DNA from 2 places in the Streptomyces sp. NPDC093071 genome. Region 1 is predicted to be linked to the other one. Evidence: riboswitches for the same ligand, from Rfam matches in the RefSeq annotation. Region 1 holds a riboswitch; the other holds the start of a gene.
What was found. A riboswitch is a leader RNA that binds a small molecule or an ion and turns the genes downstream of it on or off. The one in region 1 is predicted to bind S-adenosylmethionine.
Positions count from the first base shown of each region.

Region 2: it holds a riboswitch for S-adenosylmethionine, as region 1 does, so the genes downstream of both, thrC (threonine synthase) here and ACIQD7_RS12965 (aminotransferase class V-fold PLP-dependent enzyme) in region 1, are expected to answer to the same signal.

Region 1 covers NZ_JBIVPH010000003.1:361,243-375,376, reverse strand. Annotated here, with positions in the region: gene ACIQD7_RS13005 (cytochrome c oxidase subunit 4) at 1-325, shown strand, start outside; gene ACIQD7_RS13000 (Ig-like domain-containing protein) at 448-1,701, shown strand; gene ACIQD7_RS12995 (hypothetical protein) at 1,743-2,144, opposite strand; gene ACIQD7_RS12990 (heme-copper oxidase subunit III) at 2,347-2,967, shown strand; gene ACIQD7_RS12985 (c-type cytochrome) at 3,042-3,851, shown strand; gene ACIQD7_RS12980 (Rieske 2Fe-2S domain-containing protein) at 3,848-4,900, shown strand; gene ACIQD7_RS12975 (cytochrome bc complex cytochrome b subunit) at 4,897-6,522, shown strand; gene trpD (anthranilate phosphoribosyltransferase) at 6,649-7,713, shown strand; SAM riboswitch class IV at 7,800-7,916, shown strand; gene ACIQD7_RS12965 (aminotransferase class V-fold PLP-dependent enzyme) at 8,125-9,549, shown strand; gene ACIQD7_RS12960 (Lrp/AsnC family transcriptional regulator) at 9,621-9,902, opposite strand; gene ACIQD7_RS12955 (rhomboid family intramembrane serine protease) at 9,899-10,633, opposite strand; gene ACIQD7_RS12950 (hypothetical protein) at 10,793-11,035, shown strand; gene ACIQD7_RS12945 (NYN domain-containing protein) at 11,069-12,433, shown strand; gene ACIQD7_RS12940 (NlpC/P60 family protein) at 12,688-13,737, shown strand; gene ACIQD7_RS12935 (NlpC/P60 family protein) at 13,931-14,134, shown strand, end outside.
Region 2 covers NZ_JBIVPH010000004.1:631,417-645,550, forward strand. Annotated here, with positions in the region: gene ACIQD7_RS19930 (hypothetical protein) at 1-16, shown strand, start outside; gene ACIQD7_RS19935 (cytochrome b) at 16-546, shown strand; gene ACIQD7_RS19940 (hypothetical protein) at 585-1,259, shown strand; gene ACIQD7_RS19945 (Cmx/CmrA family chloramphenicol efflux MFS transporter) at 1,444-2,670, shown strand; gene ACIQD7_RS19950 (DUF4031 domain-containing protein) at 2,885-3,154, opposite strand; gene ACIQD7_RS19955 (hypothetical protein) at 3,151-3,507, opposite strand; gene ACIQD7_RS19960 (MurR/RpiR family transcriptional regulator) at 3,618-4,535, shown strand; gene murQ (N-acetylmuramic acid 6-phosphate etherase) at 4,691-5,635, shown strand; gene ACIQD7_RS19970 (PTS transporter subunit EIIC) at 5,678-7,237, shown strand; gene ACIQD7_RS19975 (transporter substrate-binding domain-containing protein) at 7,393-8,112, shown strand; gene groL (chaperonin GroEL) at 8,232-9,860, opposite strand; gene ACIQD7_RS19985 (cold-shock protein) at 10,179-10,382, opposite strand; gene ACIQD7_RS19990 (MoaD/ThiS family protein) at 10,809-11,087, opposite strand; gene thrC (threonine synthase) at 11,162-12,448, opposite strand; SAM riboswitch class I at 12,466-12,613, opposite strand; gene ACIQD7_RS20000 (glucosyl-3-phosphoglycerate synthase) at 12,764-13,705, shown strand; gene ACIQD7_RS20005 (hypothetical protein) at 13,744-14,034, shown strand; gene ACIQD7_RS20010 (trehalose-6-phosphate synthase) at 14,129-14,134, shown strand, end outside.

The DNA.
Region 1 (14,134 bases):
GTCCAAGGAGCCGGTCGGCACGACGGCGCTCTTCCTGGCCTTCGGCCTGGCCATCATGATCGGCTACTACCTGGCCTTCACGGCCAAGCGCGTCGACGCCATGGCCCAGGACGACAAGGAGGCCGACGTCGCGGACGAGGCCGGTGAGCTGGGCTTCTTCGCCCCGCACAGCTGGCAGCCGCTCTCGCTCGGCATCGGCGGCGCGCTCGCCTTCCTCGCCGTCGCGATGGGCTGGTGGATCCTGTACTTCTCCGCCCCGCTGATCCTCGTCGGCCTGTTCGGCTGGGTCTTCGAGTTCTACCGCGGCGAGAACCAGAACCAGTAGCAGTACCCCGCTCCGCACCGGAGCACACCGAGGGGCCCGGACGCTTCGTCACCGAAGCGTCCGGGCCCCTCTTTTGCAGCACTCGGCGCGCCCCCTCCGAGGATTGTTCTTACGGTGAGGTCATGAACGACACGCCGCGCATTCGGACTGTTCTGAGCTGCACCCTGTTGGCCGTGACCGTCACCGCGGGCGCCACCGCGTGCGCCGGATCGGACGACCACCCGCTGACGGTGAAGGCGTACGACGCGGCGGACCAGCTCGCCGTCAGCGCCCCCGCCGACGGAGCCAAGGCGGACCCCGAGAAGCCCCTGGAGATCACCGCCAAGGGCGACGAGGGCCGGATCACCGACGTCACCGCGGTCGACGCCTCCGGACGCCACCTCGCGGGCGAGCTCACCGCGGACGGGCGGCGCTGGCGCTCCACCGCCACCCTGGCGGCCGGCGCCCGCTACACGGTCCGGGTGGCCACGGAGGACGAGGACGGCGCCCCCGGCGCCCGTACGTTCACCTTCGAGACGGCCCCGGCCGAGCGGGCCCTGACCGCGGCCTTCGGGCCGGAGGCGGGCACGTACGGCGTCGGACAGCCCATCACCGCCGACCTCAGCCTCCCCGTCAAGGACCGGGCCTCCCGCGCGATCGTCGAGCGGGCCCTCAAGGTCCGCTCCACCCCCTCCGTCGAGGGCTCCTGGTACTGGGTGGACGACAAGAAGCTGCACTTCCGCCCGAAGGAGTACTGGCCCGCGGGCGCGCGCGTCACGGTCAGCGGCAACCTGGACGGACTCAAGGTCGGCGACAAGCTCTACGGCGGCGCGTCCCAGCCGCTGAAGCTCACCATCGGCGACCGGATCGAGGCCATCGCGGACGCCGACACCCACCACATGACGGTGAAGCGCAACGGAGAAGTGATCAACACCATTCCGGTCACCACCGGCAAGCCCGGCTTCGACACCCGCAACGGCGTCAAGGTGGTGCTCGGCAAGGAGTACTACGTCCGGATGCGGGGCACCACCGTCGGCATCGCGGAGGGCAGCTCCGAGTCGTACGACCTGCCGGTGTACTACGCCACCCGGGTGACCTGGAGCGGCGAGTACGTGCACGCCGCGCCCTGGTCGGTCGGCTCGCAGGGCGTGGCGAACGTCAGCCACGGCTGCGTCGGCATGTCGACCGGGAACGCGGCCTGGTTCTTCGAGACCGTCCGCGCCGGCGACATCGTGAAGACCGTCAACAGCTCCGGGGACACGATGGAGGGGTTCGGCAACGGCTTCGGCGACTGGAACCTGTCCTGGGACAAGTGGCGCGAGGGCAGCGCCCTGGTGGAGGCCGCCGGCGAACCGGTGGTCTCCACCGAGCAGGCCCGCCTGCGGCCCTCCCTCTGACCGGCCCGGTCAGCCCACGCGTCTCCCGCGTCTCCCGCGTCTCACGCGTCGAGCGAGAGGCGGGAGCGCAGCAGGGAGGCCAGGGACGCCGCGAACTCGACCGGTTCCACCGGAAGGGTGACCGCGGCGTCCGCCCGGCTCCAGGTGGCCAGCCAGGCGTCCTGCGGGCGCCCGATGAGCAGCAGCACCGGCGGGCACCGGAAGACCTCGTCCTTGATCTGCCGGCAGACGCCCATGCCGCCCGCCGGCACGGCCTCGCCGTCCAGGACGCAGACGTCGACGCCGCCCGCGTCCAGCCGCTCCAGGACCGCGGGAAGTGTGGCGCACTCCACGAACTCGACCGGGGGAACGTCGGCCGCGGGCCTGCGTCCGGCCGCGAGCCGCACCTGCGCGCGCGTGTTCGCGTCGTCGCTGTAGACCAGGACCGTGGCACTCGACTGCATCGTTCCTCCGTGGGGAAGTCCGTGGGAAGGTCGTCGTCCGACGCGGCGGATGCTACTCCGGTCCACAGCCCGTCAACACCCGTTCAACACCTGTTCGAAGGGTGTCCCCGGGCCTCCGCACTGGGCCGTTCGGGCTGGACACACCCCCCTGACACTCCGAACGGCACCCCCCGGAGTGAGGGCGGGATAAGCGACCGACATAATGTCGGTCGTGGCGACAGTAACGACAGTAGAAACAGGGCACGCACACCCGTCGGTCAATCGACCGAACCTCACCAGCGTCGGAACCATCATCTGGTTGAGCTCCGAGCTGATGTTCTTCGCGGCCCTCTTCGCGATGTACTTCACCCTGCGATCGGTGACGGGTGCCGACTTCTGGACGGAAAAGGCAGACGCCCTGAACTTCCCGTTCTCGGCGACCAACACCACGATCCTGGTGCTCTCCTCCCTCACCTGCCAGCTCGGCGTCTTCGCCGCCGAGCGGGGCGACGTGAAGAAGCTCAGGACGTGGTTCATCATCACGTTCGTGATGGGTGCGATCTTCATCGGCGGCCAGGTCTTCGAGTACACCGAGCTGGTGAAGCACGAGGGCCTCTCGCTCTCGTCGGACCCGTACGGCTCCGTGTTCTACCTGACCACCGGCTTCCACGGCCTGCACGTGACGGGCGGTCTCATCGCCTTCCTGCTGGTCCTGGGCCGGACGTACGCCGCCAAGAGGTTCACTCACGAGCAGGCAACCGCCGCCATCGTCGTGTCCTACTACTGGCACTTCGTCGATGTCGTCTGGATCGGCCTCTTCGCCACGATCTACATGATCAAGTAATCGGTCCCGCCGACCCGGCGGACCGAGACATCCAGCAAGCATCGACGCAGAAGATCCTGACACCGGGGTAATCCGTGAAAAAGCTCTCCGCACGACGACGCCATCCGCTGGCGGCGGTCGTCGTCCTACTCCTCGCGCTGGCGGCCACTGGGGGGCTGTACGCCGCGTTCGCGCCGGCGGGCACCGCGAAGGCAGATGAAACCGCCCAGTCCCTCGCCATCGAGGAGGGCAAGAAGCTCTACTCCGTCGGCTGCGCCAGCTGCCACGGAACCGGCGGTCAGGGCACCACTGACGGCCCCTCCCTCGTCGGCGTCGGTTCGGCCTCCGTCGACTTCCAGGTCGGCACCGGCCGTATGCCGGCCCAGCAGCCGGGCGCCCAGGTCCCGAAGAAGAAGGTCATCTACTCGCAGGCCGAGATCGACCAGCTCGCGGCGTACATCGCCTCCCTGGGCGCCGGTCCGATCACGCCGACCGAGAAGCAGTACAATCCCGCGGGCGCCGACGCCGCCAAGGGCGGCGAGCTGTTCCGCACCAACTGTGCCCAGTGCCACAACTTCACCGGTGAGGGTGGCGCGCTGACCCACGGCAAGTACGCGCCGAGCCTCGAAGGCGTGAGCCCGAAGCACCTCTACGAGGCCATGCAGACCGGCCCGCAGAACATGCCCTCCTTCCCGGACACGACCATGCCGGAGCAGCAGAAGAAGGACATCATCGCGTACGTCCAGGCCGTCAACGGCGAGAAGGCCGACAGCCCGGGCGGTCTCTCGCTCGGTGGCCTCGGTCCCGTCAGCGAGGGCCTGTTCGCCTGGGTCTTCGGCCTGGGTGCGCTGATCGCAGTTGCCATCTGGGTCGCGGCCCACACCGCTAAGGCCAAGAAGTCATGAGTAGCCAAGAGATTTCAGAAGAGAACCTGCCGGCAGGGCAGGACACCGCGCACGGCGCGGTGAAGGTCGCCGACGACCCGTTCGCCGACCCGGGCCTCCCGCCCCACAAGCCCCGCATCCAGGACATCGACGAGCGGGCCGCCCGCCGGTCCGAGCGCGCGGTCGCCTTCATGTTCACGCTGTCGATGCTGGCCACCGTCGGCTTCATCGCCTCGTACGTGATCTTCCCGGTCGACAAGATCGTGTACATCTGGCCCTTCGGCCGGGTGTCCGCGCTCAACTTCGCCCTGGGTCTGACCCTCGGCGCGGCCCTCTTCTTCATCGGCGCGGGCGCGGTCCACTGGGCCCGCACCCTGATGTCCGACGTCGAGGTCGCCGACGAGCGCCACCCGATCGCGGCGTCGCCCGAGGTCAAGGCGAAGGTCATGGCGGACTTCGCGGCCGGCGCCGCCGAGTCCGGCATCGGCCGCCGCAAGCTCATCCGCAACACGATGTTCGGCGCGCTGTCGCTCGTGCCGCTCTCCGGCATCGTCCTGCTGCGCGACATGGGCCCGCTGCCCGAGAAGAAGCTCCGGACCACGATGTGGGCCAAGGGTCTTCAGCTCATCAACATGAACACGCACGAGCCGCTGCGTCCCGAGGACGTCGCGGTCGGTTCGCTGACCTTCGCGATGCCCGAGGGCCTCTCGGAGCACGACCACGACTTCCAGACCGAGATCGCCAAGGCCGCCCTGATGATCGTCCGGATCCAGCCGGAGGACATCAAGGACAAGCGCGAGCTCGAGTGGTCGCACGAGGGCATCGTCGCGTTCTCGAAGATCTGCACCCACGTGGGCTGCCCGATCTCCCTGTACGAGCAGCAGACGCACCACGTCCTCTGCCCGTGCCACCAGTCCACCTTCGACCTCTCCGACGGCGCCCGCGTCATCTTCGGCCCGGCCGGTCACGCCCTTCCGCAGCTGCGGATCGGCGTGAACGACAAGGGCTTCCTGGAGGCGCTCGGCGACTTCGACGAGCCCGTCGGTCCTGCCTTCTGGGAGCGCGGATGAGCACCGTCACCGATACGAAGAAGAAGGCGCCCGCCGGTGAGCGGGTCGCCGACTGGGCCGACGGCCGCCTGGGGATCTACACGCTGGCCAAGGCCAACATGCGGAAGATCTTCCCGGACCACTGGTCCTTCATGCTGGGCGAGATCTGCCTCTACAGCTTCATCATCATCATCCTGACGGGCGTCTATCTGACGATGTTCTTCCACCCGTCGATGAACGAGGTGGAGTACACCGGCTCCTACGTCCCGCTCCAGGGACAGCTGATGTCCGAGGCGTTCAACTCGACCATGCACATCTCGTTCGAGGTGCGCGGTGGTCTGCTCATCCGGCAGATCCACCACTGGGCGGCGCTGATCTTCCTCGCCGGCATGTTCGTGCACATGATGCGCGTGTTCTTCACCGGCGCGTTCCGCAAGCCGCGCGAGATCAACTGGCTGTTCGGCTTCCTGCTGTTCTTCCTGGGCATGTTCACCGGCTTCACCGGTTACTCGCTCCCGGACGACCTGCTCTCCGGCACCGGTGTCCGCTTCATGCAGGGCGCGATCCTGTCCGTGCCGATCGTCGGCACGTACCTCTCGATGTTCCTGTTCGGCGGGGAGTTCCCCGGCGGCGACTTCGTCGCCCGGTTCTACTCGGCGCACGTGCTGCTGCTGCCCGGCATCATGCTGGGCCTGATGGTCGCCCACCTCATCCTGGTGTTCGTCCACAAGCACACCCAGTTCGAGGGCCCCGGCCGCACGAACAAGAACGTCGTCGGCATGCCGCTGCTGCCCGTGTACATGGCGAAGGCCGGAGGCTTCTTCTTCCTGGTCTTCGGCGTCATCGCGGTCATCGCGGCGATCGCCTCGATCAACCCGATTTGGGCCCTCGGCCCGTACCGCCCGGACCAGGTGTCCACCGGCGCCCAGCCCGACTGGTACATGGGCTTCGCCGAGGGTCTGATCCGTGTGATGCCGGGCTGGGAGATCAACCTCTGGGGCCACACGCTCGTCCTGGGCGTGATGATCCCGCTGGCGATCTTCCCGGCGGTGCTCGGCGCGATCGCGGTCTACCCGTTCATCGAGTCCTGGATCACCGGCGACAAGCGCGAGCACCACATCGCGCAGCGCCCGCGCAACGCTCCGACGCGCACCGCCTTCGGCGTCGCCTGGATCACCGCGTACATGATCATGCTCGTGGGTGGTGGAAACGACCTCTGGGCGACCCACTTCCACCTGTCGATCAACTCGATCACCTGGTTCGTGCGGATCTTCTTCTTCGCCGGTCCGGTCATCGCGTTCATCGTCACCAAGCGGATCTGCCTCGGCCTCCAGCGCCGGGACAAGGACAAGGTGCTGCACGGCCGCGAGTCGGGCATCATCAAGCGCCTGCCGCACGGCGAGTTCGTCGAGGTCCACGAGCCGCTCAGCCAGGGCGAGCTGCACCGCCTCACGGCGCACGAGCAGTACGCGCCCGCCGAGCTGCCGCCGGCCGTCGACGAGAACGGCGTCGAGCGGAAGATCGGCCGCCTGGAGAAGCTGCGGGTCAAGCTCAACAAGGGCTACTACGGCGAGGACAGCCAGATCGCCAAGCCCACCGTCGAGGAGTACAAGGAGATCCAGAGCGGCCACGGCCACCACTGATCGCCTGAACACCTGAAGTTCGCCACGGCGAGAGCCCCGTCCATCCGATGGACGGGGCTCTTTGCCGTCCCCGGGGGTCGATAGGGTGGGGCCGTATCCGTCACGTCGCGATGACCAGGAGCTGCCATGAGCGCTGCGACCCCCGCTGGAGGACCTACCACGGCGGGCCGCTCCTGGCCCGTCGTCCTGGACGGCCTGCTGTCCGGCCGCGACCAGAGCGCCGAGGACACCGCCTGGGCCATGGACCGCATCCTGCGCGGCGAGGCCACCGACGCGCAGATCGCCGGCTTCGCGGTCGCCCTGCGCGCCAAGGGCGAGACCGTCGAGGAGATCGCCGGGCTCGTCCGGACGATGTACGAGCACGCCAACACGATCGAGGTGCCCGGCCCCTCCGTCGACATCGTCGGCACCGGTGGCGACGGCGCCAAGACCGTCAACATCTCCACCATGTCCGCCATCGTGGTCGCCGGCACCGGCGCCAAGGTCGTCAAGCACGGCAACCGGGCGGCCTCCTCCGCCTCCGGCGCCTCCGACGTCCTGGAGAAGCTCGGCGTCAACCTGGAGCTGACCCCGCGCCGGGTCGCCGAGGTCGCCGAGGAGGCCGGCATCACCTTCTGCTTCGCGGTGAAGTTCCACCCGGCGCTGCGGCACGTCGCCGCGGCCCGCAAGGAGCTCGGCATCCGGACCACCTTCAACTTCCTGGGTCCGCTCACCAACCCGGCCCGCGTCCGGGCCCAGGCGACCGGGGTCGCCGACGCCCGGATGGCCCCGATCATCGCCGGGGTGCTCGCCGAGCGCGGCTCCTCCGCCCTGGTCTTCCGCGGCGACGACGGGCTCGACGAGCTGACCACCACGGCCACCTCGCGGGTCTGGGTGGTCCGCGACGGCGCGGTGCGCGAGGAGGCCTTCGACCCGCGCGACGCCGGCATCGACCTGGTGCCCGTCGAGGCGCTGCGCGGCGCGGACGCCTCGTACAACGCGGACGTGGCCCGCCGGCTGCTCGCGGGGGAGACCGGTCCGGTGCGGGACGCGGTGCTGCTCAACTCGGCGGCGGCCCTCGCGGCCCTCGCGCCGGGGGACGGGACCCTGGTGGAGCAGATCCGCGCCGGCATTGCGCAGGCCGCCGAGGCGATCGACTCCGGCGCCGCCCGCCGGGCCCTGGAGCGCTGGATCGCCGTCAGCAACGCGTAGTCTCCGGCCCCTTCGCCGTACGGCCCCGGTCCACCATGCGGACCGGGGTCTTGCGCATCCGCGATCATGTGGCAGGATGCTCTTCAGGTCACGAGTGACAGCGTTTTGGCCCCGGCTTGCTGTCCGGCAACCCTCCGTCCGTGGCGGGGTGCCCCGGGTGATGACCAGGCCGTAGGCAGCGAGGTCTACGGCAAGCGCGGACCCCTCGAACACCAGGGGTCCTGGTCTCTCGAGGAGCTTTTTCCGTGAGCAAGCGAATGCGATAGGGCGAATCCGCCCCTTCTTCACCCTCGGATCAGGGTTCCTTCCGCGTACCCCCACGTCTTCCGAGGCCTCACCCGTACCCCGCCGTGTCCGGCCGCGTACGGGACCACCGAAGCCATTCCGCACCGCCCGCCGGGAGATACCGCCATGTCCGCACGCCCGAACGCCGCCGCCACCGCCGTCACCACCGTCGTCGCCGAGGCCGTCGAGACCGCCGCCACCGAGTCCGCCGACCCCTGCTGCGCCGCCCCGCTGCCCGTCCTCGGCCGGGACGTGACCGTCCCGCTCGTCACCGGCGGCGAGGTGACCTACGCGGCGCTCGACTACGCGGCCAGCGCCCCGGCCCTCCAGCGGGTCTGGGACGACGTCGCCGCGTACGCCCCCTACTACGGCAGCGTCCACCGCGGCGCCGGCTACCTCTCCCAGCTCTCCACCGACCTCTTCGAGAACAGCCGGGCCACCGTCGCCGAGTTCCTCGACTGCCGCCCCGGCGACCAGGTCGTCTTCACCCGCTCCACCACCGACTCGCTCAACCTGCTCGCCGCCGCGATCCCGGCCGGCTGCCAGGTCTTCGTCTTCGAGACCGAGCACCACGCCTCGCTGCTGCCGTGGCGCGACGCCCGGGTCACCTACCTCAACGCGCCCCGCACCCCGGCCCAGGCCGTCGAGACCCTGGAGCGGGCCCTCGCCGACCGCGACCCCTACGGCCCCGCCCTGGTCTGCGTCACCGGCGCCTCCAACGTCACCGGCGAGCTGTGGCCGGTCAAGGAGCTGGCCGCCGCCGCGCACGCCCACGGCGCCCGGATCGTGCTCGACGCCGCCCAGCTCGCGCCCCACCACCCGGTCTCCGTGACCGACCTCGACGTGGACTGGGTCGCCTTCTCCGGGCACAAGCTGTACGCGCCCTTCGGCTCCGGCGTCCTCGCCGGCCGCGCCGACTGGCTCCAGGATTCCCAGCCCTACCTCGCGGGCGGCGGCGCCTCCCGCAAGGTGGCGCGTCGGGCCGACGGTGGTGTGGACGTGGAGTGGCACACCACCGCGGCCCGGCACGAGGCCGGTTCCCCGAACGTCATCGGGGTCTACTCGATCGCCTCCGCCTGCAAGGCCCTCACCGAGGCCGGCTTCGACGCCCTCGTCGCCCGCGAGAACCACCTGATCGCCACGGTCCGCGCGGGCCTGGCCGAGGTCCCCGAGGTCCGGGTCCTCTCGCTCTTCGGCGACGATGCCCCGCGCGTCGGCGTCATCTCCTTCGTCGTGGAGGGCTGGAACAGCTCCCACTTCGCTGCCGCGCTCTCCGCCGAGTACGGCATCGGCGTCCGCGACGGCCTCTTCTGCGCCCACCCGCTGGTCCGCACCCTGCTCGGCAGCGACCCGCAGGACCCGGGCGAGTGCGGCGCCCCCGAGGCGGCCCCCGGCGAGCGGTCCCTCAACGCCATCCGGGTGAGCTTCGGCGCCGGTACGCCCGACGAGCACGTGGAGCGGTTCGTCGGCGCCGTGAAGGAGCTCGTCCGGAACGGCGCCCAGTGGAAGTACCGCACCGAGGACGGCCGCTGCGTCCCGGACCGCGGCTGATCACTCACTCGTACGGGTGAAGGGGCCTCCCGACCGGGAGGCCCCTTCACCCTGTGCGCGCGTACGGAGCCTCAGGACTCCAGACCGATGGCGAAGGCCGCCTCCAGGTCGTGCTGCGAGTACGTGCGGAACGCGACGTGCGTGTCCGTGGCCTCGACGCCCGGGATCTTGCTGATGCTGCCGGGGATCACGTCCGCGAGGTCGTCGTGGCGCGGCACCCGGACCATGGCGATCAGGTCGTACGTACCGGTCACCGAGAAGACCTCGCTGACGCTGTCGAGCGCCGCGATCGACTCGGCGATCTCGGGGATGCGGTCCACGCTGGTCTTGATGAGCACGATCGCGGTGATCACGGCTGGCTTTCTCCCTCGGTCGCCGCGGCTGGGGCCTTCACTCTATCCCCACCCCGATAGCGCACCCAGGCGTAGAGGAAGCCGATCGCGAAGCCCACCACATGAGCCAGATAGGCGACGCCGGGCCCCGCGCCCGCCGCCCGCGCGGCCATCCACTGGAGCGTGAACCAGAAGATCAGCACGATCCAGGCGGGGAAGCGCAGCGGCAGGAAGAGGAGGAAGGGGAAGAGGCTGGTGACCCGGGACCGCGGGAAGAGGAAGAGGAAGGCGCCGAGCACCCCGGAGATCGCCCCCGACGCCCCGACGAGGGTCTGCTCGCTGTGGGCGTGCGCCGCCGCGTACCCGGCGAGGGCGAGGCAGCCGGTGGCCAGGTAGAAGAGGGCGAAGGCGACCCGGCCCATGCGCTCCTCGGCCATCGCGCCGAAGACGTACAGGAAGAGCATGTTCCCCAGCAGGTGGAGCCAGCTGCCGTGGACGAAGAGCGCGGTGAACGGGGTGAGCAGGGCGCGCGGCTCACCGCTCATCAGCTCGGCGGGGACGACCCCCCAGCGGCGGAAGTACGACCCCTGGGCCGCCAGGAGCGCGTCCCCCGTGCCGTACGCCGGGTTCAGCCCGGAGACCGGGCCGAACGCGAAGAGGAGGCAGCAGGCGGCGATGAGCCCGTACGTCACCGCGGGTCCGCCGCGGGCGCCCCGCAGTGTGCCGGTCACCGCGCTTCGCCAATCGATCATGGGCCGATGATGGCGCACCCGGGACGAAGTGGACAGAGTGCCTCGCCGTGCCCCCGCCCGCGCGTGAGGCCGTAGGGTTGCGGGCAGTACGACCGCAGTTCGACGGCGCACCGCGGCTCCCGCACCTGAGTACCACGCAACAGGAAGAAGGACGGCTCGATGACGACGGTTCCCCTGCCGACCGCCGAGACCCGCTGGCGCTGCACGCTCTGCGGCAACCTCACCCGCTTCGACGTGACCCGCTCGTCCAAGGTCGTCGAGTACGTCCATCTGGACCTCGCGGGGGAGCCGACGGTCGAGGAGCGGCAGGTGGTCAGTGAGACCATCGAGTCGGTCCGCTGCCGCTGGTGCAACGCGGTGGACCGGATCGAACTGGTGGACAGGCCGGGCGCCGCCTCCTGAGGGACGGCGCGGACGACATAGGGGTGACGGATCGTGGAGCAGCCCGCGCACGGTGGAGAGCCGGCCGGCGCGGCAGGTGACGCTGCCGAGACGCTCGACCACCCGCTGCCGGAGGGCGTGCGGCGGCGGGTCGTCGCGCTGGTCGCGGACGCCTTCGGCGGGCTGACCGTCGCGGAGCTGCCCGCGCCCCTGCGGCAGTACGCCCGCTTCACCGCGAGCCGGCGGGCCAAGTTCGCCGGCAACGCGATGGCGGCCGCCCTGGAGAGCGATCCGCTCTTCCGGCAGCGGATCGGCGAGCGGTTCAAGCAGGGCCAGCCCGAGCTGGCCGGAGCCGTCGAGGGCGGCGCCCCGCCCGCGGCGGCCGACCCCGTCGACGTGGCCGCCGCCGCCTACGTGCTGCGTCCGCCCGGCTGGGTCAAGCTGGTCGCCGCCGCGGGCGAGGAGGCCCTGCGGGCCGACGCCGAGCGGGCCGACGAGGCCGGCCGGCGCGAACTGGAGCGGCTGCGCGAGGAGCTGGCCGCCGCCCGGGACCGCTCCCGGGGCGAGACCGAGCAGTTGCGGCACGACCTGGAGGCGGCCCGCAAGGAGGCCGAGTCGCTCCACCGCAAGCTGCGCAGCGCGCAGAGCGACGTGAAGCGGGGCGAGGCCGCGCTGCGCAAGGTCCAGGGCGAGATCGAGGCCGCGCGGGCCGAGTCGGCGGCCCAGGTGTCGGCCGCCGAGAGCGAGAGCCGGCGGCTGCGGGCCCGGCTCGGCGAGGTCGAGGCGGCCCTGGAGGCCAGTCGCAGGACCGCCCGCGAGGGGCGTTCGGTGGAGGACATGCGGCTGCGACTGCTGCTCGACACGGTCCTCGACGCGGCCCAGGGGCTGCGCCGCGAACTCGCGCTGCCGCCCGTCTCGACGCATCCGGCGGACACCGTGGACGCGGTGGAGCCGGGGCGGATGTCCCCGAAGGACATCGCGGCGCGGGCGCTCTCCGAGACCGACCCGGCGCTGCTGGACCAGCTCCTGTCGCTGCCGCAGACCCATCTGGTCGTCGACGGCTACAACGTCACCAAGACCGGCTATCCGACGATGCCGCTGGAGAAGCAGCGGCTGCGGCTGCTCGGCGGGCTCTCGGCCCTCGCGGCCCGCTCGGGCGCCGAGGTCACCTGCGTCTTCGACGGGGCGGAGCTGGCGGCCCCGGTGCTGCTCGCGCCGCCGCGCGGGGTGCGGGTGCTGTTCTCCAAGCCCGGTGTCACGGCCGACGAGTTGATCCGGCAGCTGGTGCGGGCGGAGCCGCCGGGGCGGCCGGTGGTGGTGGTCTCCACGGACCGCGAGGTGGCCGACGGTGTGGCGAAGGCGGGGGCGCGTCCGGTCGCGTCCGCCTTGTTGCTGAAGCGGCTTTCGCGGCTCTCGTAGCCCCTCGTAACTCCTGGCCCTTATGCCCGGATTGTGGACGGCGGACCGTCAACCGCCCCTCACTGCCCGTGCGATGTATGTAAATAATGTGGTGCGTGAGCGAGATTTTCTCCGGTGGGATTTGAATGATCACAACTCGGTCACTAGGGTCGGGGCTCGAACCTTCGCGCGGTTGATCACCCATCCGGGGTGACGGCGGAGGAACCGCCTGCCCCTGACCGGTTGGCGGCTCGAGGAAGAAGGAGATCGCCTTCGTGGCGTCCCACCGTCGACCCAAGCAGCCGAGCCGCACCCGCGTGACCGTGCTCACCGTGACCGCGGCCGCGGCCGTCGCCCTCACCGCCCAGTCCGGCGCCCAGGCGGCCCCCGCCAAGCCCAAGATCGACGAGGTCAAGTCGAAGGTCGACGCGCTGCACCACGAGGCCGAGGAGGCCACGGAGCAGTACAACCAGGCCGACGAGCGCCGGGGCAAGCTGCAGAAGGAGATCGGTCAGCTCCAGGACAAGGTGGCCCGCGGTCAGCAGGAGCTCAACGCCCTGCGCGACAAGATCGGTTCGGTCGCCAGCGCCCAGTACCGCTCCGGCGGCATCGACCCGGCCCTCCAGCTCTTCCTCTCCGGCGACCCGGACACCTACCTCGACAAGGCGTCCGCGATCGACCAGCTGAGCGCCCAGCAGGCCGACGTGCTCACCGCCATCCAGGCCAAGCAGCGCACCCTCTCCCAGCAGCGCGCCGAGGCCACCGAGAAGCTCGGCGACCTCGAGAGCGTCCGCAAGTCCCTCGGCGACAAGAAGCGCAAGTACCAGGGCAAGCTGGCCGAGGCCCAGAAGCTCCTCAACACCCTCACCGCGGCCGAGAAGGCCCGGATCGCGGAGGAGGAGCGGGCCAAGGAGCAGCGGGCCAGCCGCGCCGCCGGCGAGCGCCTCGACCTCGGCAACGAGGCCCCCGCGAGCGGCCTCGGCGCCGCCGCGCTCAGCGCCGCCGCCACCCAGATCGGCAAGCCGTACGTCTCCGGTGCCGAGGGCCCCAACGCGTACGACTGCTCCGGTCTGACCCAGTGGGCCTACCGCCAGGCCGGCGCCGACCTCAGCCGCGTCACCTACACCCAGCAGAACGACGGCGTGAAGATCGGCCGCAGCCAGCTCAAGCCGGGCGACCTGGTCTTCTTCAACAGCCTGTCGCACGTGGGCCTCTACGCGGGCAACAACACGATCCTGCACGCCCCCAAGCCGGGCGCCAGCGTCCGCTACGAGTCCATGGACTACATGGGGACGTTCCAGTTCGGCGTCCGCATCGGGGGCTGACCCCGCGACCCGCCGCGTCATGCCGCCCGAACGGGTGGTTCCCCGCGACCCGCGCTGACCCGACGCCCCGCCGGTGACCTGTGTTCTCCGGCGGGGCGTCACTTTGCGTGCCCGGCGCCTTCGTTGGACGCGGGGGTGGCAGCGGCTACTGTCTGCCGCGCCAGTCTGCGTCGAGCCGAACGGAGCGCGATCCGTGGCGTCCCACCGCCGACCCGCCCGGGTCACCGTCCTCACCGCCGCCGCGGCGGCCACCGCGGCCGCGTCCCTCGGGGCCGTCCCCGCGAGCGCCGACCCCGGGGCCGGCACCGGGGCCGCCCGGACCACGGTCGACCGCCTCTTCGAGGAGGCCGAGCGGGCCACCGAGAGCTACAACGCGGCGGACGAGAAGGCGGACGAG
Region 2 (14,134 bases), on a different contig from region 1:
GGCTGTGATGGGGTGATGAACAACAGCCCCGGCTACCGGCCCCTCACGAAGGTCCTCCACTGGGGCGTCGTGGTCGCGTTCGCCGTCCAGTTCGCCGTCGGGTACGCGCTGGACGCCTCGGAGTCCGGGCGCGGCCGGGGCCGGGGGCGGGGCGGCGAGTCCGGACGGGGGCGCGGACGCGGAGGCGGCTACGAGTCCTTCGGCGAGGACGCGCTGCTGACCGCCCACGTGCTCGTCGGGGCCCTCATCGTGGTCCTGGGGGTGGCGCGGCTGCTGTGGCGGCGGCACACGGAGCTGCCGCCCTGGGCGCCGACGCTCACGGCGTTCGAGCGCCGCCTCGCCCACCGCACGGAGGTCGCGCTCTACGCGCTGACCTTCGTCGTCCCCGTCACCGGAGTACTGCTCCTCGCCTCGGGCGACGACGGTCTGCTGTGGGTCCACGTGACCGCGCAGGTGTGCTTCCTCGCCGCGCTCGCCTGCCACGTCGGGCTGGTCCTCAAGCACCAGTGCGTCGACCGCGACCGGCTGCTGCGCCGCATGTTCTGAAACACGCACCGCCCGCGCCCGGCGGGCACAATGCCCCCATGACCGCCGAGGAAGAGCACGCGCTGCTCCAGCGCTGGAACGCCACCCTGCTCGCCGCCCGCGCCGGCCGCGAGGGCCCCGACCCCGCCCCGTACGGGCGGAACCTGCTCGCCCGCTGGGCCGAGCCGCAGCGCCGGTACCACACGGTCGCGCACCTGCGGGCGGTCCTCGACCGCGTCGACGAGCTGACCGACCAGGGCGGCGAGGGCGGTGAGCTGGAGCTCGTACGGCTCGCCGCCTGGTTCCACGACGCCGTCTACCGCCCCGACCGCTCCGAGAACGAGGAGCGCTCGGCGCTCCTGGCCGAGAAGGCCCTCACCGAGGCGGGCCTGACCCCGCACGAGGTGGCCGAGGTCGCCCGCCTGGTCCGCCTGACCGTCACCCACGACCCGGCCGACGGCGACCTCAACGGCGAGACCCTCTGCGACGCGGACCTCGCGATCCTGGCGAGCGCCCCCGACACGTACGTGCGGTACGCGGCGGCGGTCCGCGAGGAGTACGCCTTCGTCCCCGAGGACACCTTCCGCGAGGGCCGCGCCGCCGTCCTCCGCCACCTCCTCGACCTCCCCCGCCTCTTCCGCACTCCATACGGGGCGGCGGTGTGGGAGGAGAAGGCGCGGGAGAACGTGGAGCGGGAGCTGAAGGAGCTGAGGGGCGTGCCGGGTACGGGGTGAGCCCGGCGCCCCCGGCCGGGAGGGGCCGTCTCCGCTGCCCCCACGCCCACCCGGCGCGCACGTGACCGTCTCGTATGACAAGACGACCCGGCGCCGAGGAATGACAGCAATCAATCACGGGTTGACCCATGTCATGCCCTCCTCCTCCGACGGGCCGGCGGCCCCCGCCCCCGCACCCACCCGCATGCCGACCGCCGTCTACATCCTCGGCCTCTCCGTCTTCGCGCTCGGGACGAGCGAATTCATGCTCTCCGGGCTGCTCGAACTCGTCGCGGAGGACATGAACGTCTCCATCCCGAGCGCCGGGCTGCTCATCTCGGCCTTCGCCATCGGCATGGTGGTGGGCGCCCCGCTCCTCGCCGTGGCGACGCTCCGGCTGCCCCGCAAGACGACCCTGGTCGCCCTGATCACCGTCTTCGGACTGGGGCAGGTCGCGGGCGCCCTCGCGCCGAACTACGCGGTGCTCTTCGCCTCCCGGGTCGTGAGCGCGCTCGCCTGCGCCGGGTTCTGGGCGGTCGGCGCGGCCGTCGCCATCGCGATGGTGCCGGTGGGGGCGCGGGCCCGGGCCATGGCCGTCATGATCGGCGGGCTCTCCATAGCCAACGTCCTCGGCGTCCCCGCCGGCGCCTTCCTCGGCGAGCGCCTCGGCTGGCGCGCCGCCTTCTGGGCCGTCGGCCTCGCCTCCGCGATCGCCCTCGTCGGCGTCCTCACCCGCATCCCGCACATCCCGCTCCCCGAGACCCGGCCCCGGCTCAAGCGGGAGCTGACGATCTACCGCGACCGGCAGGTCCTGCTCTCGGTCGCCGTCACCGCGCTCGCGGCGGGCGGCGTCTTCTGCGCCTTCTCGTACCTCGCCCCGCTCCTCACCGACGTCTCCGGCCTCGGCGAGAACTGGGTCTCGATCGTCCTCGGGCTCTTCGGCATCGGAGCCCTGGTCGGCACGACGATCGGCGGCCGGGTCGCGGACGCGCACCTCTTCGGGGTGATGCTCAGCGGCATCGCCGCCTCGACCGTCTTCCTGATCGCCCTGGCGCTCTTCGCCTCCAGCCCGGTCGCCACGGTCCTGCTGGCCTTCCTCCTCGGCGTCTCCGCCTTCTACACCGCCCCGGCCCTCAACGCCCGCATGTTCAACGTGGCCGGCGCCGCCCCCACCCTCGCGGCCGCCACCACCACCGCCGCCTTCAACCTCGGCAACACCGGCGGCCCCTGGCTCGGCGGCACCGTCATCGACGCGGGCCTCGGCTTCGCCTCCACGGCGTGGGCGGGCGCCGCTATGACGGCGGTGGGGCTCGGGGTGGCGGCGGTGGCACTGAAGCTGTCCCGCCGGACACCGGGCGACGGCCACGTCGTGGCCGGGAGCCCGGCCACCGCCCCCGAGCGGGACGACCGGGAGCGCGCTCTGCGGGGCTGAGACGGGGGCGGGAGCCGGACCCGCGAGGCCGGGGGCGGGAGCCGGGCCCACGAGGCCGGGGCCTGGCCGAGGCGGGTCCGTAGAGACCGGGGCTTGGCCGAGGCGGGTCCGTAAGAGCCGGGCCGGGTCCGTAAGACAAGAGGCCGGGTCGGAGCAGGCCCGTCCGGTCGGGGCCGGGACCTCTATCTCGTACGGCCCCGCTCCCGCCGCCCCCTCACCCCGCCGGCCGCCCCTTCGGCCTCCGCAGGCCCGCCGCCGTGAGGCGGTGGAGGAGTTCCTTCGAGCCGACCTCGACCGCGCCGCCGGTCACCGCGGCCGCGTAGTGGTCGGCCGGGATGTCGTAGTGGTCGCGCTCGAAGGCGCGGCGCGGGGCGCCGATCGCGGCCGCGAAGGCGTGCAGCTCCTCGAAGGAGACGTCGCTGACCAGGTGCGACCACATGCGGCCGTGCCCCGGCCAGGTCGGCGGGTCGATGTAAAGCGTCACGTCAGCCCGCCCACCGGCGCCACCACCACGCCCTGCTTGCCGCAGACCCAGTGCGGGTCCGGGCCCAGCTCCGGCTCCACGTCGAGGGCGTGCGGGTCGCCCGAGGCGCAGACGGGGCAGATCGGCCAGCGTCCGTACCGTTCGAGCAGGGAGTCCTGCACGTCCTGGGCGACGAGCCCCGCGACGTACGACACGCCCTCCGGCCACTGCTCGACCCACCAGCGCCGGTGGGTCACCGACTCCTCCACCATCGACACGACCTCCGCCGCGGCGACCTTCCGGGCCGCCAGATCGGCCAGTACCAGCGCGCGGGCGGTGTGCAGCGCCTGTTCCACCGCGTCGATGTCGTCCATTCCCTCATTGTCACCCGGCCCGGGAGGAGGCGGGAAGGGCGAAGGTCCCTTCCGGATCCGGACACCGGAAGGGGCTTGTCGCCCCACCCTTCCGAAAGTATCTTTCAGGCGTGACCAATGACGTGAAGGAAAGTTTCAGCAGCGACGCGCCCCCGGCCCCCGCCGCCCTCGCCGCCAAGGTGCGGACCCTCGCGCCCTCCATGACCCGCTCCATGCAGCGGGTCGCCGAGGCCGTCGCCGGAGACCCGGCCGGCTGCGCCGCCCTCACGGTCACCGGCCTCGCCGAGCTCACCGGCACCAGCGAGGCGACCGTCGTCCGCACCGCCCGCCTCCTCGGCTACCCCGGCTACCGCGACCTGCGCCTCGCCCTCGCCGGGCTCGCCGCCCAGCAGCAGTCCGGCCGCGCGCCCGCCGTCACCGCCGACATCGCCGTCGACGACCCCATCGCCGACGTCGTCGCCAAGCTGGCCTACGACGAGCAGCAGACCCTCGCCGACACCGCCGCCGGACTCGACACCGTCCAGCTCGGCGCCGCCGTCGCCGCCCTCGCCACCGCCCGCCGCGTCGACATCTACGGCGTCGGCGCCTCCGGGCTCGTCGCCCAGGACCTCGGCCAGAAGCTGCTCCGCATCGGCCTGGTCGCGCACGCCCACAGCGACCCGCACCTCGCCGTCACCAACGCCGTACAGCTCCGCTCCGGCGACGTCGCCATCGCCATCACCCACTCCGGCTCGACCGGCGACGTCATAGAACCGCTCCGGGTGGCCTTCGACCACGGCGCGACGACCGTCGCGATCACCGGCCGCCCGGACGGACCCGTCACCCAGTACGCCGACCACGTCCTCACCACCTCCACCGCCCGCGAGAGCGAACTCCGCCCGGCGGCCATGTCGTCCCGCACCAGCCAACTCCTGGTCGTGGACTGTCTGTTCACCTGCGTCACCCAGCGGACGTACGAGACGGCCGCCCCGGCCCTCGCCGCCTCGTACGAGGCCCTCGCCCACCGGCACGCGCCCCGCACCCGCTGAAGCACCCGTACCCGACGAAACCTCCGTACCCGACGAAACCTCCGTACCCACCGAAGGACCCGCACCCGCCGAAGGACCCGCACCCGCCGAAGCACCCGCACCCGCACCCGTAAAGCCCCGGCGCCGACGACGCCGCCGTACCGAAAGAGCCGCACGTGTCCGCTTCCGCCTCCGCTTCCACGTACTCCGAACTCCGCGCCCAGCTCGCCACCCTCACCACCGAGGCCTTCCGTCCCGAGCTCGCGGAGATCGACCAGCTCCCGACCCTGGAGATCGCCCGCACCATGAACGGCGAGGACCAGACCGTCCCCGCCGCCGTCGCCCGGCAGCTGCCCGCCATCGCCGCCGCCATCGACGCCACCGCCGAGCGGATGGCCCGCGGCGGCCGTCTGATCTACCTGGGCGCGGGCACCGCCGGCCGCCTCGGCGTCCTCGACGCCAGCGAGTGCCCGCCCACCTTCAACACCGACCCCGCCGAGGTCGTCGGGCTCATCGCCGGCGGCCCCTCCGCCATGGTCAAGGCCGTCGAGGGCGCCGAGGACTCCAAGGAGCTCGCCGTCGAGGACCTCACCGCGCTCGGGCTCACCCCCGACGACACCGTCGTCGGCATCTCCGCCTCCGGCCGCACCCCGTACGCGATCGGCGCCGTCGAGCACGCCCGCGCCCTCGGCGCGCTCACCGTCGGCCTGTCCTGCAACGCCGACAGCGCGCTCGCCGCCGCCGCCGAGCACGGCATCGAGGTCGTCCCCGGCCCCGAGCTGCTCACCGGCTCCACCCGGCTCAAGGCCGGCACCGCCCAGAAGCTCGTCCTCAACATGATCTCGACGATCACGATGATCCGGCTCGGCAAGACCTACGGGAACCTGATGGTCGACGTCCGCGCCTCCAACGAGAAGCTCCAGGCCCGCTCGCGGCGGATCGTCGCACTGGCCACCGGCGCGCCCGACGAGCAGATCGAGGCCGCCCTCGCCGCCGCCGACGGCGAGGTGAAGAACGCGATCCTCATGATCCTCGCGGACGTCGACGCCCCCACCGCCGGCAAGCTCCTCGCCGACTCCCGGGGCCACCTGCGCGCCGCGCTGCACGCGAAGACCGCCTGAGCCCTCCCCCCTCCCCCACGCACAGCAAGGCACCACCGCACCATGAGCACAGACGACAAGAACCGCGCCGTCGCCGCCGCGATCCTCCCCCTCGTCGGCGGCGCCGGGAACATCACCTCCGTCGCCCACTGCATGACCCGCCTCCGCCTCGGCCTGCGGGACCGTTCGCTCGTCCGGGACGAGGAACTCAAGGCCCTGCCGGCCGTGATGGGCGTCGTCGAGGACGACACGTACCAGATCGTCCTCGGGCCGGGCACGGTCGCCCGCGTGACCCCGGAGTTCGAGGCCCTGGTGGCCGAGGCGCCGACGACCGAGACCCTGGCGGACGGTGCCCCGGTGCCCTCCGCCGACGACCTCGCGGCGCAGGGCGCGGCGATCAGGGCGGCCCGCAAGGCGAAGAACCAGACCCCGTTCAAGCTGTTCCTCCGCCGGATCGCGAACATCTTCGTCCCGCTGATCCCCGCCCTCATCGGCTGCGGCATCATCGCCGGCCTCAACGGCCTCCTGATCAACCTCGGTTGGCTCCCGGGCGTCACCCCCGCCCTCGCCGCGATCGCGAGCGGCTTCATGGCCCTCATCGCGGTCTTCGTCGGCTTCAACACGGCGAAGGAGTTCGGCGGCACGCCGATCCTGGGCGGCGCGGTCGCCGCGATCATCGTCTTCCCGGGCGTCGCCAAGGTCGACGCCTTCGGCCAGCCCCTCTCCCCCGGCCAGGGCGGTGTGCTCGGCGCGCTGGGCGCGGCGGTCCTCGCGGTGTACGTGGAGAAGTGGTGCCGCCGGTGGGTGCCGGAGTCCCTGGACGTCCTGGTCACCCCGACGCTCACGGTCCTGGTCTCCGGCCTGGTCACGATCTTCGGCCTGATGTTCGTCGCGGGCGAGGTCTCGACCGCGATCGGCACGTTCGCCGACTGGCTCCTCGCGCACGCCGGCGCGGGCGCGGGCCTCCTCCTGGGCGGTCTGTTCCTGCCGCTGGTGATGCTGGGCCTGCACCAGGCGCTCATCCCGATCCACACCACGCTCATCGAACAGCAGGGCTACACCGTTCTGCTGCCCATCCTGGCGATGGCGGGCGCGGGCCAGGTCGGCGCGGCCATGGCCGTCTACCTGCGGCTCCCCCGCAACGGCTCCATCCGCCGCACCATCAAGTCCGCCCTGCCGGCCGGTTTCCTGGGCGTCGGCGAGCCCCTGATCTACGGCGTCTCGCTCCCGCTGGGTCGCCCCTTCGTCACCGCCTGCGTGGGCGGCGCCTTCGGCGGCGGCTTCGTCGGCCTCTTCAGCATGTGGGGCGCCAAGGTCGGCTCGACCGCGATCGGCCCGTCGGGCTGGGCGCTCTTCCCGCTCCTCGACGGGAACAAGGGCCTGGGCGAGACGATCGCGATCTACGCGGGCGGCCTGCTCACCGGCTACCTGGCCGGCTTCGTGGCCACGTACTTCTGGGGCTTCGGCGCCCGGCTCCTGGAGGAGTTCAACGTGGACACGGACGCGGCCCCGGAGACGCTGGTGGCCGCCTCGCCGACCCCGCCGGGCCCCGGACGGGACGGCGGAGAGAACCCCGGACAGAACCCCGAGCCGAACCCCGAACAGGAACCGGCCAAGGTCTGACGCCCGCACGGGAACGCCCCTGTACGGAAACGCCCCTGTACGGGAATGCCCCCGGGGACGCCCTCCGCACGTCCGCCACCCCCGTACGGGGACGCCCCCCGCACCTCCGTCACCCCCGTACGGAAGCCCCCGGACGCTCCCTAGACTTCCCGCCCATGACGACCACGCAGCGCATCGCCGCCGACCTCGCCCCCACCGGAGTCCTCCGCGCCTCCGTCAACCTCGGGAACCCGGTGCTCGCCCAGGGCACCCCCGAGAACCCCTCCGGGATCACCGTCGACCTGGCTCGGGAGATCGGGGCCCGGCTCGGGGTCGGGGTCGAGCTGCTCTGCTTCGACGCGGCGCGGAAGTCCTTCGAGGCGATGGCGGACGGACGGGCCGACCTCTGCTTCCTCGCCGTGGACCCGGCGCGCGAGGCGGAGGTCGCCTTCACCGCCCCGTACGTCGTCATCGAGGGGGTGTACGCCGTACCGCGCGACTCCGCGCTCACCACGGCCGAGGAGGTCGACGCCCCCGGCGTCCGGATCGGGGTCAAGAAGGGCTCCGCCTACGACCTGTTCCTCACCCGGACCCTCGCCCACGCGACCGTCGTGCGCGGCGAGGAGGGCGTCGACGTCTTCCGGGCCGAGTCCCTGGAGGCGGGCGCGGGCATCCGGCAGCCCCTGACCGCGTACGTACGGGAGAACCCCGACCTCCGGCTGATCGAGGGCCGTTTCATGGAGATCCGCCAGGCGGTCGGCACCAGCCTCTCCCGCACCCCGGAAACCCTCGCCTTCCTCCGCGCCACGATCGAGGAACTGAAGACGAACGGCTTCGTCACGGACGCGCTGCGCCGCTCCGGCCAGGACACGGGCCTGCTGGCCCCGCCGGCCTGACGGAAGCGGCCCCGTGCCGCCCGTACGACGCCCGAGGGCGGCACCCCCACCAGGGGGTGCCGCCCTCGTTCGCGTTCAGCGATGAACCGCCGATCCCGGGATCAGGAGATCCCCGAGGATCAGAAGTCCATGTCACCGCCCGGCATGCCGCCGCCGGCCGGCGCGGCGGCCTTCTCCGGCTTGTCGGCGATGACGGCCTCGGTGGTGAGGAACAGCGCGGCGATCGACGCGGCGTTCTGCAGCGCGGAGCGCGTCACCTTCGCCGGGTCGATGATGCCCTCGGCGATGAGGTCGACGTACTCGTTGGTCGCGGCGTTCAGGCCGTGGCCGACGGGCAGGTTGCGGACCTTCTCCGCCACGACGCCGCCCTCGAGGCCGGCGTTGACGGCGATCTGCTTCAGCGGGGCCTCCAGGGCCAGCTTCACGATCGCGGCACCGGTGGCCTCGTCGCCGGAGAGGTCGGCCTCGAGCTTCTCGAAGACGGTCGACGCCTGGAGCAGGGCCACGCCACCGCCGGCGACGATGCCCTCCTCGACGGCCGCCTTCGCGTTGCGCACGGCGTCCTCGATGCGGTGCTTGCGCTCCTTGAGCTCGACCTCGGTCGCGGCACCGGCCTTGATGACGGCCACGCCGCCGGCCAGCTTCGCGAGGCGCTCCTGGAGCTTCTCGCGGTCGTAGTCCGAGTCGCTGTTCTCGATCTCGGCGCGGATCTGGTTCACGCGACCGGCGACCTGCTCGCTGTCACCGGCACCGTCGACGATGGTGGTCTCGTCCTTGGTGATGACGACCTTGCGGGCGCGGCCCAGCAGGTCGAGGCCCGCGTTCTCCAGCTTGAGGCCGACCTCCTCGGAGATGACCGTGCCGCCGGTGAGGATGGCGATGTCGTTCAGCATGGCCTTGCGACGGTCGCCGAAGCCCGGGGCCTTGACCGCGACGGACTTGAAGGTGCCGCGGATCTTGTTGACGACCAGGGTCGACAGGGCCTCGCCCTCGACGTCCTCGGCGATGATCAGCAGGGGCTTGCCCGACTGCATGACCTTCTCCAGGAGCGGGAGCAGGTCCTTCACGGAGGAGATCTTGGAGTTGACGATCAGGAGGTAGGGGTCGTCGAGCGACGCCTCCATGCGCTCCATGTCGGTGGCGAAGTACGCCGAGATGTAGCCCTTGTCGAAGCGCATGCCCTCGGTGAGCTCCAGCTCCAGACCGAAGGTCTGGGACTCCTCGACGGTGATGACGCCTTCCTTGCCGACCTTGTCCATCGCCTCGGCGATGAGCTCGCCGATCTGGGTGTCGGCGGCGGAGATGGAGGCCGTGGAAGCGATCTGCTCCTTGGTCTCGACATCCTTCGCCTGCTCGAGGAGGGCGCCGGAGACGGCCTCGACGGCCTTCTCGATGCCGCGCTTGAGGGCCATGGGGTTGGCACCGGCGGCGACGTTGCGGAGGCCCTCGCGGACGAGCGCCTGGGCGAGGACGGTGGCGGTGGTCGTACCGTCGCCGGCGACGTCGTCCGTCTTCTTGGCGACTTCCTTGACCAGCTCGGCGCCGATCTTCTCGTACGGGTCCTCGAGCTCGATCTCCTTGGCGATGGAGACACCATCGTTGGTGATCGTGGGGGCGCCCCACTTCTTCTCGAGGACGACGTTGCGGCCCTTGGGGCCGAGGGTGACCTTGACGGCGTCAGCGAGCTGGTTCATGCCGCGCTCGAGACCGCGCCGGGCCTCCTCGTCGAACGCGATGATCTTGGCCATGTGAAGTGGTCCTCCCGGACATGGGGTGGATAACGCTCCAGGACCGCGCCGACGCCCGCGACGGACGGCCTCCGCATCTCCGCGTGGTTCCTTGCCCCACCCGGCCGGCGGCCTCGTCTGCCCGATCCTCGTAGCACTCTCACCTTCCGAGTGCTAACGCCAATGATTAGCACTCGCCCTAGGAGAGTGCAAGCGACTCTCGGGTTTCGGGAAGGGGCGGCTGGGGTCAGAGGGGTCCGGGAACGCGCGAGGGGCCCGCGTCCCCTGGGGGATGCGGGCCCCTCGACGGCGTTGCGTCGGTGGCCGATCGCGCCTCGCTCAGACGGCGAGCTTGACCATGTCCGCCTGCGGACCCTTCTGGCCCTGCGAGATCTCGAACTCGACTCGCTGTCCCTCTTCGAGGCTGCGGTAGCCATCCATCTGGATCGCGCTGTAGTGGACGAAAACATCCGCACCACCGTCGACCGCGATGAAGCCGTAGCCCTTCTCCGCGTTGAACCACTTGACGGTGCCCTGAGCCATGCCTAACTCCCCTGTTACTGGCCCTTGCGCGGGGCCGCACTTCACGAACCCCGGGTCAGACCCTGCGCCGGAACGCGTCGACCGCCGCTGAATGTATCTGTCCAACTGCCCTCTGCAACAGGCCATTCGGGCGAGAATTCTGGGCAGCGCGGAAAGGAGGATTGGGGAGATTCCCCTGAATCGCGGGGCAAGTCGGGCCCGGCAAAGCGCGCAGAAGGTGCACAACGCGCACACAGTTTGACTGCTTCTTGTCAGGTCGAGGCGCGTTTTCATATGCGCCCGGCATGAGCAGCGGAGGGGACTTCCCCAACTCTACCGCGCTCAACCATGCAGAATTGCCCCTTCCGCTTATGGACGCGGAAGGGGCAATTCAAGAAAGTCGGGACAACGGGAACCGCCCGTCGGATACCGCTCGGCGGATACGGCTCAGCAGCCGCCGGCGACCGCCGGGATGATCGAGACGCCGGAGCCGGCCGGGGTGGCCGTCTCCAGGCCCTGCTCGAAGCGCACGTCGTCGTCGTTCACGTAGACGTTCACGAAGCGGCGCAGCTTGCCCTGGTCGTCCAGGACGCGGGCGGCGATGCCCGTGTGGTTCTTCTCCAGGTCGGCGATGACCTCGGCGAGGGTCGCGCCCTCGGCCTGGACCTCGGACCGGCCGCCGGTGTAGGTGCGGAGGATGGTGGGGATGCGGACGTTCACTGCCATGACGTGCGTGACCTTTCGGAGGGCCGGAGGGCCGGGGTACCGGGTGCCGGAGAGCCGGGGTGCCGGGGGATGCTTCAGTGCGCCAGGCCGGCGTCGCGGAAGGCGTCCAGGCTCGGGCGGATGGTGACGGTCTCCCGAGAGGTGTCGGCCACCGCGTCCAGGGTCTTGAGCCCGTCGCCGGTGTTGATGACGACGGTGGTGAGCTCCGGGTCGATGAGGCCGTTCTCCACGAGCTTGCGCGCGACGCCGACGGTCACGCCGCCCGCGGTCTCGGCGAAGATGCCCTCGGTCCGGGCGAGCAGCTTGATCGCGTCGACGACCTGCTCGTCGTTCACGTCCTCCACCGCGCCGCCGGTGCGGCGGGCGATGTCGAGGACGTACGGGCCGTCGGCCGGGTTGCCGATGGCGAGCGACTTGGCGATCGTGTTCGGCTTCTGGGGCCGTACGACCTCGTGGCCCTCCTTGAAGGCGACCGACACCGGGGAGCAGCCCTCGGCCTGGGCGCCGAAGATCTTGTACGGCTTGTCCTCGACGAGGCCCAGCTTGATGAGCTCCTGGATGCCCTTGTCGATCTTGGTGAGCTGGGAGCCGGAGGCGATCGGGATGACGATCTGGTCGGGGACGACCCAGCCGAGCTGCTCGCAGATCTCGTACGCGAGCGTCTTGGAGCCCTCGCCGTAGTACGGGCGGAGGTTGACGTTCACGAAGCCCCAGCCCTCGCCGATCGGGTCGCCGATGAGCTCCGAGCAGAAGCGGTTGACGTCGTCGTAGTTGCCCTCGATGGCGACGAGGTCGCCGCCGTAGACGCCGGCCATGACGACCTTGCCCTCTTCCAGGTCGTGCGGGATGAACACGCAGGAGCGGAAGCCGGCGCGGGCGGCGGCGGCGCCGACGGCGCCGGCCAGGTTGCCGGTGGAGGAGCAGGAGAGGGTGGTGAAGCCGAAGGCGCGGGCGGCCTCGATGGCCTGGGCGACGACCCGGTCCTTGAAGGAGTGGGTCGGGTTCCCGGAGTCGTCCTTGACGAAGAGCTTGCCGGGGGCGACGCCGAGCTCGCGGGCGAGGTTGTCGGCCTTGACGAGCGGGGTCCAGCCGGGGTTCAGGTTCGGCTTCTCGGCGACGTCGGCCGGGACGGGCAGGAGGGGGGCGTAGCGCCAGATGCTGGCGGGGCCGGCCTCGATGCGCTTCCGCAGTTCCTCGGGGTCGCCGGCGGGGAGGTCGTACGCGACTTCGAGCGGGCCGAAACAGAGCTCGCAGGCGAAGATCGGGCCGAGGGCGAAGACTTCACCGCATTCGCGACAGGAGAGCCCGGACGCGGGACCGAGGTCGACGGTGGTGGCGGGTGCGACGGTCTGAACAGCCATGGAGGGGAGGCCCTTTCTCCTCATCTTTCTCAATGGCGAATTTTTCGCCATGAGACGGATTTGGCACCTTCCCTAGCCGGGGGCCCCGATGGATCACGAGACGAACCGACTGGAGGGTTGCCGGGGCTTCAACGGGCCGTTTCCCTCTGCCCCTCTGGATGAGCGGTATTCGATTGTGGGGAGGGCCGGGACTTTCGTTCCTGCGCTCCGACGCGTACGCCACCCCGACGTGCACGGGGTCGCTGCGTTGTTCAAGACTGTAACCGAAGGCCCGGGTGCTTGGACGGCCCGTCCGAACCGCGAGATGGAGATCACGTGCTGGAAGAGGTGGAGCGCTGGCTGTCCCGGCGGTCCTGGTCCGTGGCGGACCGGCCGCTGGAGCGGATCCTCGCCGCCAAGCGTGCGACGACGGTCAGCGTGGTGCTGCCCGCGCTGAACGAGGAGGCGACCGTCGGGGACATCGTGGCCGTGATCCGCCGCGAGCTGATGTCGGAGGCGGTGCCGCTCGTCGACGAGCTGGTGGTGCTCGACTCGGGTTCCACGGACCGGACGGCGGAGGTCGCGGCGGCGGCCGGGGCGCGGGTGGTCGCGCGGGACGACATACTCCCCCGGATACCGGCCGTGCCCGGCAAGGGCGAGGTCCTGTGGCGGTCACTGATGGTGACGAGCGGGGACGTGGTGTGCTTCGTCGACGCGGACCTGCGGGACTTCTCCGCGGACTTCGTGACGGGGATCGTGGGCCCGCTCCTGACCGACCCGGACGTGGACCTCGTCAAGGCGATGTACGACCGCCCGCTGGACGGATCCCCTGGTCAGGGCGGCCGGGTGACGGAGCTGGTGGCGCGCCCGCTGCTCAATCTGCACTGGCCGCTGCTGGCCGGCTTCGTGCAGCCGCTCGGCGGCGAGTACGCGGCCCGCCGCTCGCTCCTGGAGCGGCTGCCCTTCCCGGTCGGTTACGGAGTGGAGCTGGGCCTCCTCGTGGACGCGCTGCACACGGTGGGCCTGGACGGGCTCGCGCAGGTGGACGTGGGGGTCCGCAAGCACCGGCACCAGGACGGGCGGGCGCTCGGCCGGATGGCGGCGACGATCTACCGGACGGCGCAGCTGAGGCTGTCGCGGGGGCACATGGTGCGGCCGCTGCTGACGCAGTTCGAGCGGGGCGAGCGGGGCTTCGAGCCGCGGACGTACGCGGTGGACACGGAGGAGCGGCCGCCGATGGCGGAGATCGCGGAGTACGCGCGGCGACGCGTGGCGTAACGCGACCTTATGACCCGTTTTACATACATTCACTGTCCATGGATTCCATGGGCTTCGGACGACGTACGGGCAGGGCGCTGGCGGTGGCGGGCCTGACGGTGGTGGCGTGGGCGCCCGCGGCGGCGGACGCGGCCCCGGCGCCGCCGGTCCCGGCCCACGCGTCCCCGGCCCACGCGTCCCCGGCGCCGGGCGCACCGGGAAAGGCGGTCACTCCACCCCACCCCCGGGGGAACGGGGAACGCCTCTGGCTGCTCGGCGGCCTGGTGACGGCGCTCGCGGCGGCGGGCCTGGTGGCGAGGGCGGCCCTGCGCGACCACCCCGCCCCCTGAACCCCCGGGGGTTCCCGCTGACCCTCCGTGGCCGGATCACCCTCGTCTTGTATACGTACGTTTGAGCGTTTCCGGGACGGGCTAGGTTCGCCACATGGCT